DNA from 4 places in the Pseudaeromonas sp. HNCC25DJ180 genome. Region 1 is predicted to be linked to each of the others. Evidence: predicted binding sites of a transcription regulator. Region 1 holds the regulator's gene; each other region holds the start of a gene.

Region 1 (3,119 bases):
AAAAAAGCTACAAGAGCCGCAAGGTAGTCAGTGATGTCAGCCTGCAGGTAGAGACAGGCCAGGTCGTGGGTCTACTCGGCCCCAACGGCGCCGGTAAGACCACCTCATTTTACATGATAGTGGGCCTGGTACCCCAGGATGGCGGCAGCGTCACCATAGATGACATGGACATCACGACGCTGCCCATGCATGAACGGGCCCGCAACGGCATCGGCTATCTCCCCCAGGAGGCCTCCATCTTCCGTCGACTGACGGTGGAGGAGAATCTGATGGGCGTACTTGAGGTTGGCCAGAACCTCAGCAAGGCTGAGCGCTTGGATAAGATGGAGTCCCTTCTCGAAGAATTTCACATTACCCATATCCGCAAGAACCTTGGCATGAGTCTCTCCGGTGGCGAGCGACGACGGGTAGAAATCGCCAGAGCCCTGGCTGCCGAGCCCAGATTTATTCTGCTGGATGAACCCTTTGCCGGTGTGGATCCCATCTCGGTCATCGACATCAAACGCATCATTGAGCATTTACGGGATCGCGGGCTTGGGGTATTAATTACCGATCATAATGTACGGGAAACCTTGGATGTCTGTGAGAAAGCCTATATCGTCAGTCATGGTCAACTGATTGCCGAAGGCACTCCCGACGAAGTTTTGCACAATGAACAAGTGAAACAGGTCTACCTGGGCGAAGGATTCACCCTCTAGCAATTGATGCTGAGACTGATTATTCACAAGTACAGCATAAGGACACACCAACGTCGATGAAACCGACTCTACAGTTGCGACTGGGCCAATCGCTGGCCATGACGCCACAACTTCAGCAGGCCATCCGCTTGTTGCAACTCTCCACCCTGGAGCTACAGCAGGAGATCCAGCAAGCGCTGGATGCCAATCCGCTGCTGGAGCAGGAGGAGAGTGACAACCTGGACGCGCCTCAAGTGTCGGAGGAGCATGACGCTGAGCATGACAACGAACACGATGAGAGCCAGATGGACACAGGCGAGGCACTCAATCAGGATAATATGCCCGATGAGCTGCCCATGGATACCACCTGGGATGAGGTCTATACCGCCGGAGCCAATCAACCCAGTGGCCTGCCCTCCAGTGACGATGACTCCATCTATCAGGGGGAGACCACAGAAACCCTGCAGGACTATCTGCTCTGGCAGATGCACCTGACCCCGTTCAGCGAGCTGGACCAGGCCATCGCCCTCTCTATCATAGATGGCATAGATGAGTCCGGCTATCTGACCACAGAGCTGGACGACATACTGCAGGCGGTGCAGGCCGACGATAGAGAAGTCGATCTGGATGAAGTGGAAGCCGTGCTCAAGCGCATCCAGCACTTCGATCCTATCGGGGTCGCGGCCCGCAGCGTGCAGGAGTGTCTACTCATTCAGCTGGGCCAATACGCCCCAACCACACCCTGGCTCGCCGAAGCCAAGGTTATGCTGCAGGAGCACATGGATCTGCTGGGCAGCCGCGACTACCGCAACCTGGCGCGCAAGATGCAACTCAAGGAGGGGGATCTGAAAGAGGCGCTGGATATCATCCTCAACCTGGAACCTCGCCCGGGTAACAGCGTCATCCAGAGTGACTCCCAATATGTCATTCCCGATGTGGCCGTCAGCAAGAAGCACGGTAAATGGATGGTCGAACTCAACCCGGATGCCATGCCCAAGATCCGCATCAACGAAACTTACGCCGCCATGGCCCGCCATGCCCGCAACAGCAGCGACAGCCAGTTTATTCGCTCACACTTGCAGGAGGCCAAGTGGTTCATCAAGAGTCTGGAGAGCCGTAACGAGACCCTGCTCAAAGTAGCCACCTGCATAGTGCAACAGCAACAAGACTTCTTCGAGTATGGTGAAGAGGCGATGAAGCCCATGGTACTGAACGATGTGGCCGAGTCGGTGGAAATGCATGAATCCACCATATCCCGGGTAACCACACAAAAATTCATGCATACCCCCAGAGGAATTTTCGAACTTAAATACTTTTTCTCCAGTCACGTCAATACTGATAATGGAGGGGAGTGCTCATCCACCGCGATCCGGGCCTTGATCAAGAAACTGGTCGCAGCGGAAAATACGGCAAAACCCTTAAGCGATAGCAAGATCGCGGATTTGCTTACAGAACAAGGTATTATGGTAGCCAGACGGACTATCGCGAAATATCGTGAGTCTCTCTCTATACCCCCGTCCAGTCAGCGCAAACGCCTGCTGTAGACCAACAAAAAGGAAGACGTTATGCAAATTAACCTGTCAGGTCATCATATTGAAATCACCGACCCGCTGCGTGACTTCGTAAATAGCAAATTTGCCAAACTGGAGCGTCACTTCGAACAGATCAATAATGTTCAAGTTATTCTGACAGTTGAGAAGCTCAACCAGATCGCCGAAGCCAAACTCAACGTCAATGGCGGTGAGATCTTCGCTAACTCCCAGCATGAAGATATGTACGCCGCTATCGACGCTCTGATCGACAAGCTGGATCGCCAGATCATCAAGCATAAAGAAAAGTTAAACAGCAAATAAGCATGCTAATTCAGGACTTTCTCAGCAGGGACTGCACCCATGGTGCGGTCCCTTGCTCTAGTAAGAAGCGCGCCATCGAGCTCATCAGCGAGCTGGCCGCTCGCCGCCTGGGTCTCGATGAGCAGGATCTTTTCGAGCGCCTGCTGGCCCGCGAGAAGATGGGCAGCACAGGTATAGGCGGTGCCATTGCCATACCTCATGGTCGCATCCCCGACGGTCACCCGCTGACCGCAGTGTTTCTCACCCTGGAACAACCCATCGCCTTTGATGCCATCGACAATCAACCGGTCGATATCCTCTTTGCCCTGTTGGTGCCCGAGAGCGAGTGCAAGATCCATCTCAAGACCCTCTCCCTCATCGCCAGCAAGCTCAATGACAAAACCTTCTGTCGTCAACTGCGGCAAGCCGCCGATGACGATGCCCTCTACCAACTGATGATCACCCCTTGAGCAGCCTATGAAACTCATAGTCGTCAGTGGCCGTTCCGGCTCAGGCAAGACCATAGCCCTGCGCGTACTGGAAGATCTCGGCTACTACTGTGTCGATAATCTGCCTGTCTCCCTGCTGCCCCATCTGGTGCGGGAGCTGC
Region 2 (3,119 bases), on a different contig from region 1:
TGTCTATGGCATCCCCTTGGGCGGCGACGATCTGCAAAATCTGGGGAGTCTGCTGGAAATCCTGCTCGATCAACACAGCAGGATAGTCTGGGCCGTGCTGATCGCTTCTTTACTGATCCTGTGGCGCCTGCGGCTGTTTGGCTGGCTGCTGCGCTGCAGTGCCGTGCTCATCGCCTTCTTCGGCTTCAGCGTGTTTGCCACCCAGGCCAGCATCAAGGTGCTGGGGCCCAACATCAATTACTTCCACAGCGAAGTGAATTACCACAGGGACATGGTGCGCCGCGGTCCCACCCTCTATCTGTTCGACCTCATCAGCGGTCTGGTTTCCGGCAGCACCATCTTCACCTATCCCATTACTCCCTCCCTACTGCAGGAAGAAGCCAGCCCGGCTCCTGCCCCTGTGGGCCAGCAACCCTATGATGTGGTCATTGTGATGCAGTACGAGGCGTTGTGGCTGGGCTGGCAGGGTGGCATCTGCAAACCAGCACCGACCCTGCATCTCCCTGCGGGGGTCGAACAATTCAGCAAGGAGATCCACTCACCCACCACGGGTGGCATGACAGTGCTGGCCGAGTTCGAGATGAATACTGGCCTGCCAGTCGGGATCCTCAAACAGGGGATAGTCCCCTACTACTACCTGAGTGACAACGTACCTGGCCTGGCCCGCAGCGCCCAGCAACAAGGCTATGAGACCCGCTTCATTCACCCCTTCAAACGTAACTTCTGGGGCCGAGACAAGGCCATACCGGCACTGGGCTACCAGCATCAGGAGTTCGAGGATCAATTTTCCGCCCTGCAACAGAAGGGACTCTACGCCAGCGATCAGGCTGTGGTTGAGCACATAGTGCAGCAGGTAAACCAGAGCACACAGCCGCAATTTATCTATGCCGTCACCATGCAGGGCCATGGCCCCTTCAACCAGCAGCGCTATGCCCAACAGGAGCTGGACGCTGCCTGCCCGAATCAGAGTGAAGGCAATCGCCAGCTCCTGAATACCTACTACACTGGGGTGGTAGATGCCATGGCCTCATTGGAACAGCTGGTAACTGCGCTGCAGGCCAGTGGTAAACGCTATCTGGTACTGGCCTTCGGTGATCATCAGCCCTATCTGATGAGTGCCGGTGAGCAGGTGCTACCCAAACATGCCCACACCGAATTCACCTTCCGTATCCCCTTCATGGCCTTCTCTTCATCGGGATCTGTGCCCTTGACCCAAGCCTATGGTGGGGTGCGACAACTGTTCCAGGCCAGCCAACAGACCTCGGCACTACTGCGCGGCGTCACCCCCCAGTTGCGCCCTGCCCTGCTGCACCCCCTGCTGGGCATGGAGAAAAGTTTCTCGCTAAGCGACTACCAACTGCAGATCCATCAGAGCTTCCGTTCCGACCTCCTACCCCACTGATCCGCAAAGCTTGCTCTGGTGCAGATCACCAGGCAAGCCCCACACACCAATAACTCCTCCTTGTGGTGCATTGCACTGTAATGGGGCACAGAATAAGCGCTCATGGCTGGTGCAGCCCCTAGGGAATACCCCTGTCACCTTAGTGGCTTTTTCCATTTGAGATCAATGGATTACATTTTAAAAATATTGAAACAACAAACCTGGTACAGTTTGTGTATCAGGATGGCCCGCGCGCACCAGATCCACTCCCAAAGATGGAGCCTTGCGCCCATACCAGCAAAGAGCATGCTCATAAATGGCACATAAAATGCCCAATCAAGAGGCATCACTTCAAGATGGAGGTCGGTTGTGGTTGATGTAAACAGCGCAGTTGAAACGCTGGTCACGAGTTCGGATACCCTGTTTATTTTGCTGGGTGCCATCATGGTGCTGGCAATGCATGCAGGCTTTGCCTTTCTCGAGCTAGGCACAGTACGAGGCAAGAACCAGGTCAATGCCCTGGTCAAGATCATCACAGATTTTGCCGTCTCGACGCTGGCCTACTTTTTCTTTGGCTACTATCTAGCCTATGGTCAAAGCTTCATGGGCAGCGCTCAGAGCCTGGTGACCAACCATGGCTTCGATCTGACCAAGTTCTTCTTCCTGCTGACCTTTGCCGCAGCCATTCCCGCCATAGTCAGTGGCGGTATCGCCGAGCGGGCCCGCTTCTATCCCATGCTCATCTGCTCATTTTTCATCGTCGGTCTGGTCTATCCGCTGTTTGAAGGAATTGCCTGGAATAACCACTTCGGCATCCAAAGCTGGTTGCAGGCCGAATTTGGCGCCGCCTTTCATGACTTTGCCGGCTCAGTAGTGGTGCATGCGGTCGGAGGCTGGATAGGTCTGGTCGCCGTGATCCTGCTCGGCACCCGCCGCGGACGGGTACGCAACGGCCAGACAGTGGGCTTTGCTCCTTCCAACATCCCGATGCTGGCCCTCGGTGCCTGGATCCTGATCGTCGGCTGGTTTGGCTTCAACGTCATGTCAGCCCAGAAACTCTCTGCCATCAGCGGCCTGGTGGCCGTTAACTCGCTGATGGCCATGGTCGGTGGCACCCTGGTGGCTCTGCTGCTGGGTAAGAATGACCCAGGCTTCATCCATAACGGCCCCCTGGCCGGTCTGGTGGCGGTCTGCGCGGGTTCCGATCTGATGCACCCGGTTGGGGCCTTGGTGACGGGGGGCGTGGCGGGTGGTCTCTTCATCCTGGTCTTCACCTGGCTGCAACGTAAGCACAAGATCGATGACGTGTTGGGGGTTTGGCCGTTACATGGTTTGTGTGGTGCCTGGGGTGGTATCGCCGCCGGTATCTTCGGCAGCCAAGCCTTGGGTGGCATAGGGGGGGTCAGTTTCATGAGCCAACTGCTCGGCACCCTGCTGGGGATAGTGATCGCCGTCGTCGGCGCCCTGGTGATTTATGGCATCATGCGCCAAGTGGTGGGTCTGCGCCTGTCACAAGAGGCCGAGCACGAAGGGGCGGATTTGGCCATTCACAAGATCAGTGCCACCGCCCACGAGGTCCAGATCTGAGATTGAATCTCTCTGCTCTGTTAAAGCGGCTCCTTGTGAGCCGCTTTTTCTTTGTCTGCTCATAGCGCATCGCTAACCGCGCCAGAAACAACCAGGGCCGGATAACCGACCCTGGTTGTTACATGACACAGCTCAGAACTTGTAGAGCAGG
Region 3 (3,119 bases), on a different contig from region 1:
CGGCTGGCAGCAGCAGGTGTGCAAACTTGGCTGTATCCGTGTTGGGAGTCATCTCAGATACGATCAGAAACTCACAATTAGCCAACGCCTCACGCACCCGAGCCGAGTCAGGCAGGGAGATGGCTGGATTGGTGGCAATTACCCACAGGGCGCGGATCTTCTTCTCCCGTACCGCCTCAAACAGATCGACCGCCTTGAGCCCAGGCTGGCGAGCTATACTTGGTGAGCCCCAGAAGCGTTGTACCCGTTCACAATCCCGCGCAGTAAAGCCCATGTGCGCCGCCAGTTGCGTGGCCAGGCCGCCCACCTCTCGCCCCCCCATGGCATTAGGCTGTCCGGTCATAGAAAAGGGAGAGGCGCCCGGTTTACCCACCCGCCCCGTCAATAGATGGGCATTGATGATGCTATTGGCCTTGTCGGTTCCTTGATTGGATTGATTGACCCCCTGGCAAAATAGGGTGACGCTCTTGGGCTCACGGGCAAACCAGCGGTAGAGGGCACGCAAATCCACCTCGCTCACCCCACACTGTTCGGCCACGGCCGCGAGCTCATACTCCGGACCATCCAGCATGCCGCACAGGGCGTCATATCCCTCCACATGGGCGGCCACATAGGCCTCATCCACGGCCCCGCTCTGCAGCAAATACCGACAGAGGCCATTGAATAGCCAAACATCACTACCCGGTCGAATGGCCAGATGCAGATCGGCCTGCTCGGCACTCATGGTCTTGCGCGGATCCACCACCACCAGTTTCATCTGGGGGTTACGAGCCCGCGCCTGCTGGATACGGCGAAAGATGACCGGGTGGGTCCAGGCCGTATTAGCCCCCACCAGCACCAAGAGGTTGCACAGCTCCAGATCTTCGTAGCAAGCAGGAACCCCATCCTCCCCAAAAGCCCGCAGGTGTGCGGTGACGGCTGATGACATGCAAAGCCGCGAGTTGGTGTCTATATTGGCCGCGCCTATGTAACCCTTCATCAACTTGTTGGCCACATAGTAATCTTCCGTCATCAGCTGGCCGGAGACATACAAACCAATGGCCTCAGGCCCGGACTCGGCAATGATTTGGCTAAAGCGCTGGGCAATCTCATCCAACGCCCCGTCCCAGCCCACATGTTTACCATGCAGTCGCGGGTAGAGCAGGCGGTTAGGATAAGCCATGGTCTCCAGCAGGCTCGCGCCCTTGATGCACAAAGCGCCCTGATTGGCAGGATGAGAGACATCTCCGGTCAGCTCTCCGGCCTCGATGCGGATGCCACATCCCACGCCACAATAGGCACAGGTAGTGAGGGTGGCGCCACTCACAGGCTCTGCGTTCATCGGCTTTATGCTTGTTGGGTCTGAGCTTGGGTCAGTCATACATCGGCTCCCTTCCCGGTTGGCGGGCAAAAAAAAGCGTCCCCCCTCTTGGTAGAGGGTCAGGGACGCCAGTGTCCAAACGTGCATTTAAAAACTAACAATTAATTAAAAGCAAAAGCCATGCCGTTTAACACTTTAGCCAGCCAGTGGGCACTCTTATCACTCCCACCCCACTTAAAGCTGGTAATAACTCACCACTTTGGGGCTTTTTGCCCGAGCAATGCATTAAAATAAGGCAAAGCAGGGCAACTCACCCCAAGCTCCATATTCCGCTCGCCCCCTGTGCTATTAACCGTTAGGGTATGCGCTAGGCTCGCGGCCTCAGCCATCCTCGGACCGGTTAGCGCCGCCTCACGACATTAGGGAGCAAGACGTGTCCATTGACTATGCCATACTGGAAAACAGCTTAAAAAAATTGGAGTGCCGTACTAACTTCCGGTTAAAAAAAATCACCGAATACATGTTACCCCACTGCAAACATGCCTTCTATCTGCATAGGGAGGGAGAGCATGGCAAACTGGTGTTGATGCCCGCCCTACAACCCTTTGTTGCCGATCTGGCCGCTATTCCTGGGGTGCGAGCTAAGGCCGACTTCTACCACAATGCCGAGATGACCCGCTTTCCCAAACGCCTGCATACCGGCAGGAGTGAAATTCACTATGGTTTGCCCTTTGAGTTCGATAACGAAGCGGCCGTCGAGGCCTTCATCGGCATGCTCTGTAGCATAGTGAACCCGAGTCAAGCGCCAGAAGATGAAGAAGAGAAAGCCCCTGACTGAAATTCAGAGAAGAAGCAGGCAAGACGCAGCATAGAGACAGCCTCAATGCAGAGGCTGATGATCACGGGCTCAACACCGGGCAGATCACTAATCCGGGAATTGAGTGTAAATCTCTTCCACGGCGGGGAGATGCGCCAAAAAGAGCTCCACCAGTTTCGGATCAAATTGATTGCCTCGACCCTGGCGGATATAGGCAACCGCATCGGCAAACGTCCAGGCACCCTTGTAGCAGCGCTTACTGACCAGGGCATCAAATACATCGGCCAAGGCGACAATGCGACCGGCTAGGTGGATTGCCTCCCCTTTGAGGCCTCGGGGATAACCACCACCGTCCCAGCTCTCATGATGTTCATGGGCTATGATAGCCGCCAGTTGCAACACCCGCTTTTCTGATTTAGTGAGTAACTCGAAACCAATTTGCGAGTGGGTTTGCATGGTTCCCCACTCTTCGCCATCCAGTTTTCCCGGTTTGTTGAGTACGCGATCCGGTATGCCAATCTTGCCCACATCGTGCAGGGGGGCGGCCTGACGTAAAAACTCCACATCCCGCTCACTCATCCCCACCAGCCTACCCAGCAAGGCCGACAACTCGCCTACCCGTTTGACATGGGCACCTGTCTCCTTTGAGCGGCGCTCCACCGCTTCACCCAATAGGTAGATGGTCGAACGCTGGGTCTCTTCAATCTCTTCCCGCAGCAACAGACTCTCATAGGTGATCGCCACGTTGGCCGTAAAGATCTCCAGCAGTTCGCGTGCATCACTGCTGATATTATCGGCAAAAGTCATATAGACCACGGTCTCGGCACCGGCCTTACTGTGGTAATAACAGGTAAAAAAGTGGGCGCCAAACTGACTGCGCCTATTGCGTAAGGCTGTATGGAAGGCTTCTCTCACTTCTGCTGGCAGGGTAGCCACATCTTCGTCAATATGCAGCTTGGAATAGGCATCGGTCGCCGCCAGCACCTTGTAATGCCCATCCTC
Region 4 (3,119 bases), on a different contig from region 1:
CCGAGCATTGCCTGCGCGAGATATTTCTTCGGGAAACAGAAGAGGGTTATGGCTTAGATAACCTGCGTGTGGAGAGGCGGCAGGGCGGTTAAAACAAAAAAGCCTGATGGGTGTCAGGCTTTGATCCCTATGGTGGAACTGGTGGGACGAGTGTGCCCCTTGCTGTCATAGGTGATGTTGTTCTTGTCTCGGATCTGGGTCAGCATGTTGGCCAGACGGCGATTTGAGTTGAGAGTCAGCTCAATGAGGCGGCCATTTACATCGTTCTTTTCCTGACAATGGGTCAGGGTTTCACGCAGTTGCTGCTGCTGGCTGAGCAGAGAGGTGTTGAGTTCTGCCACATCAGGGTGAGCTGATATGCTACTGTCCAGGGCTTGGATCTGTTCGAGCAACTGTTGTTTCTGCTCGGCAACTTCGGCCAATGGAATAGCATGACGCTGCTTGAGCAAGTCCAGCTCTTGCTCAAGCAGCGTCATCATGGTGTCAAGATTCTGTTGCTGTTGCTTCAGTAGCTCTATCAGCGGCATCATTTATTCAACTTATCCAATTCGGCTTCCATATCCAGCATCTTTTTGGCTACGCGCTGGCTGTCGACTGTGTAGTCGCCTTTCTCAATTGCGGCCTTCAGATGTTCCACCTTGGTTTGATTGGTGGTGGTGGAGGAGCCAATCTTCTGTTGCATCTTAGTCAGCAGCTGAGCCTGGTCGGTCAGCAGCACAGCATCCTGACGCACCACACCCTTGCTGGCATTATTCACCGCTTCTTGGGTGGCGCTGTTGTTGGCTGCGACATTGCCGCTGGTCTGCGCCGGGGCTGATTTACTGCCGGTAACTTTACCACTGGCATTGTTCAGCATGTTGTTCAGGTTGTTGATGGCCATGATGAGCTACCTTGGTTGCCGAATTCTCTTCATGCCTTGGTATCGGCAGAGTAGAGGTTAACTTTAGAAAATATTTTGCAGTTTCTCACATCTCGACCTTTACCACGCCCACTGCCACGACTTGGGCTGATATGACCTTGTGGGAGCGTAAGTTTTCAACCCGCAACTGCTCACCATAACTGGCATCCTGTAGCGCCTTACCGGCGGTACGAATGGATATGCCACCTGTCTCGGCGACAATTTCTACCGTGTCATCTTTGCATACTACACAGATTTGGTTGCTACGCACAGGTTGGCCAGGACGCAAATCTCGCTTGCTGCGAGTGCCGATAAGTTTCTCTATGTTATCAAAGCTGTCACCTCGCATCAGCACCTCCTCCATGAACTCCACTTTCAGATTTTCGGCCGAAAGGGTCGTGGATTTAGCCACGGCTTGGCTCACAGTGACAAAGGGGCGCAAGATCTTGACTCGTACCGGTACGAAAATCTCCCAGCGTGGGTCACTATCACAACTTAATTTCACCGCGGTATTTCGTTTGATCTCACCATTACCAGCTACACTAGCTGTAATATGCTCAGGGCAGGCATGAAGTTGTCGGCGCGAGTCTATCTGACTGGCGTTGACTTCAACTTGGCTTGTGGGGTCGATAATCAACTGACTGTAGACAAATTGTTCGGCCTGATCTTGTAGCTGCTGCAAGAGATCGTCAGCCGCCCAGGTCGAAAAGGTGATGCAGAGCCCTGACACGACAAGAGATAACCGACTAATCGTTTTCAAGTGCTTGCCGATAAAGCAGAATAACGACATATAGAAATATACTATCCTTGAATAAGACGACCGAGACGGCCCCGGTCTAAGGTTAATAGCCTAACGCTACCACTTCACTTTGCCGAATATGCAGGTTTGGTGCCAACGGCCTTACAATGGAGATAACTATGGCGAGTATCCTGGACTCAGTGAATCAGCTTACTCAATTGGTAGGGCAAAACCGATTGGAGTTACTGCTTTTTCGTTTGAATGGCCGTCAACGCTTTGGCATTAACGTCTTCAAGGTGCGTGAAGTGCTACAGTGTCCATCGCTGACAGTCATGCCTAAACTTCACCCCTATGTGCGTGGTGTGGCTCATATCCGCGGTCATACCATATCAGTCATTGACTTGAGTATGGCCACGGGTGGCCGCCCTATCGGTGATCTCTCCAAATGTTTCATCATCATTGCTGAGTACAACCGTTCGGTGCAGGGCTTTTTGGTCAGCAATGTTGAGCGTATCATCAACATGAACTGGGAATCCATTTTGCCTCCCCCCAAGGGTGCGGGTCGTTATAACTACATGACGGCGGTTACAGAAGTGGACGGTGAGCTGGTGGAGATCCTTGATGTGGAGAAGATCCTCGACGAGATCTCGCCCATCAATACCGAGGTGAGTAAGGCTTTGGTGGAGGAGAGTAGTCGCAGGGATCCTCATAGTCGTCCGGTTTTGGTGGCAGACGATTCCTCTGTGGCCCGTAAGCAGGTTGAACGCGCGCTCAATGCCATTGGCGTGAGTTGCATCTTGGCTAAAGATGGCAAAGACGCCTTGGATATGTTGAATGACATGGCCAAGAAAGGACCTATCGCAGAGCAAATCGCCTTGGTGATCTCCGATATTGAAATGCCAGAAATGGATGGTTACACCTTGACTGCCGAGATTAGAAATAATCCTGCGCTCAAAGGATTGCACATTATTTTGCATACCTCCTTGAGTGGTGTATTCAACCAGGCCATGGTGCAGAAGGTTGGAGCGAACAACTTTATTGCCAAGTTTCATCCAGATGAATTGGCGAAGGCCGTTCAGGATGCCATGTAACTTACTAGATGCAGAAATTAAATGAAGACACTGTCCGAAGACTTGTATAAACAGTTCAGTGCCTTTTTGGAGGTCCAAAGCGGGATTGTTTTGGGCGCCAATAAGCAATATCTGGTCAAGAGCCGTCTTGCTCCCTTGCTGGGGCAATACGGTTCTGACTCCCTTTCTGATCTCATCAAACGCGCCATGGATCCCAAGGAGCGGGATCTAAAGATGGCAGTCGTGGATGCGATGACCACTAATGAAACCCTCTGGTTTCGCGACATCTATCCGTTTCAGTTGCTGACGGACAAAATTTTCCCCGAACTGGGCAAGAATGGCCGTCCACTGAAGATTTGGTCTGCCGCCAGTTCCTCTGGGCAAGAGCCCTATTCCATTGCCATGACGGCCT

Evidence for each region. The regulator sigma-54, encoded in region 1, starts transcription at its own class of promoters, with help from an activator protein. The targets are predictions, from matches to a motif close to TGGCACNGTTTTNGCTT.
Region 2: ACZYTD_RS07630 (ammonium transporter) is a predicted target of sigma-54. The motif match lies at 1,604-1,620, and genes of this name have one in related genera.
Region 3: ACZYTD_RS12220 (nitrate reductase) is a predicted target of sigma-54. The motif match lies at 1,470-1,486, and genes of this name have one in related genera.
Region 4: flgA (flagellar basal body P-ring formation chaperone FlgA) is a predicted target of sigma-54. The motif match lies at 1,777-1,793, and genes of this name have one in related genera.

The regions. Positions count from the first base shown of each region.
Region 1 is NZ_JBVAYF010000001.1:252,200-255,318, forward strand. It holds gene lptB (LPS export ABC transporter ATP-binding protein) at 1-698, shown strand, start outside; gene ACZYTD_RS01190 (RNA polymerase factor sigma-54) at 755-2,221, shown strand; gene hpf (ribosome hibernation promoting factor) at 2,243-2,530, shown strand; gene ptsN (PTS IIA-like nitrogen regulatory protein PtsN) at 2,533-2,979, shown strand; gene rapZ (RNase adapter RapZ) at 2,987-3,119, shown strand, end outside.
Region 2 is NZ_JBVAYF010000006.1:210,864-213,982, forward strand. It holds gene ACZYTD_RS07625 (LTA synthase family protein) at 1-1,402, shown strand, start outside; gene ACZYTD_RS07630 (ammonium transporter) at 1,751-2,968, shown strand; gene ACZYTD_RS07635 (DUF2860 family protein) at 3,101-3,119, opposite strand, start outside.
Region 3 is NZ_JBVAYF010000012.1:60,440-63,558, forward strand. It holds gene ACZYTD_RS12220 (nitrate reductase) at 1-1,321, opposite strand, end outside; gene ACZYTD_RS12225 (hypothetical protein) at 1,734-2,138, shown strand; gene ACZYTD_RS12230 (DUF3369 domain-containing protein) at 2,226-3,119, opposite strand, start outside.
Region 4 is NZ_JBVAYF010000005.1:160,758-163,876, reverse strand. It holds gene ACZYTD_RS06330 (flagella synthesis protein FlgN) at 114-530, opposite strand; gene flgM (flagellar biosynthesis anti-sigma factor FlgM) at 527-880, opposite strand; gene flgA (flagellar basal body P-ring formation chaperone FlgA) at 966-1,688, opposite strand; gene ACZYTD_RS06315 (chemotaxis protein CheV) at 1,817-2,728, shown strand; gene ACZYTD_RS06310 (CheR family methyltransferase) at 2,750-3,119, shown strand, end outside.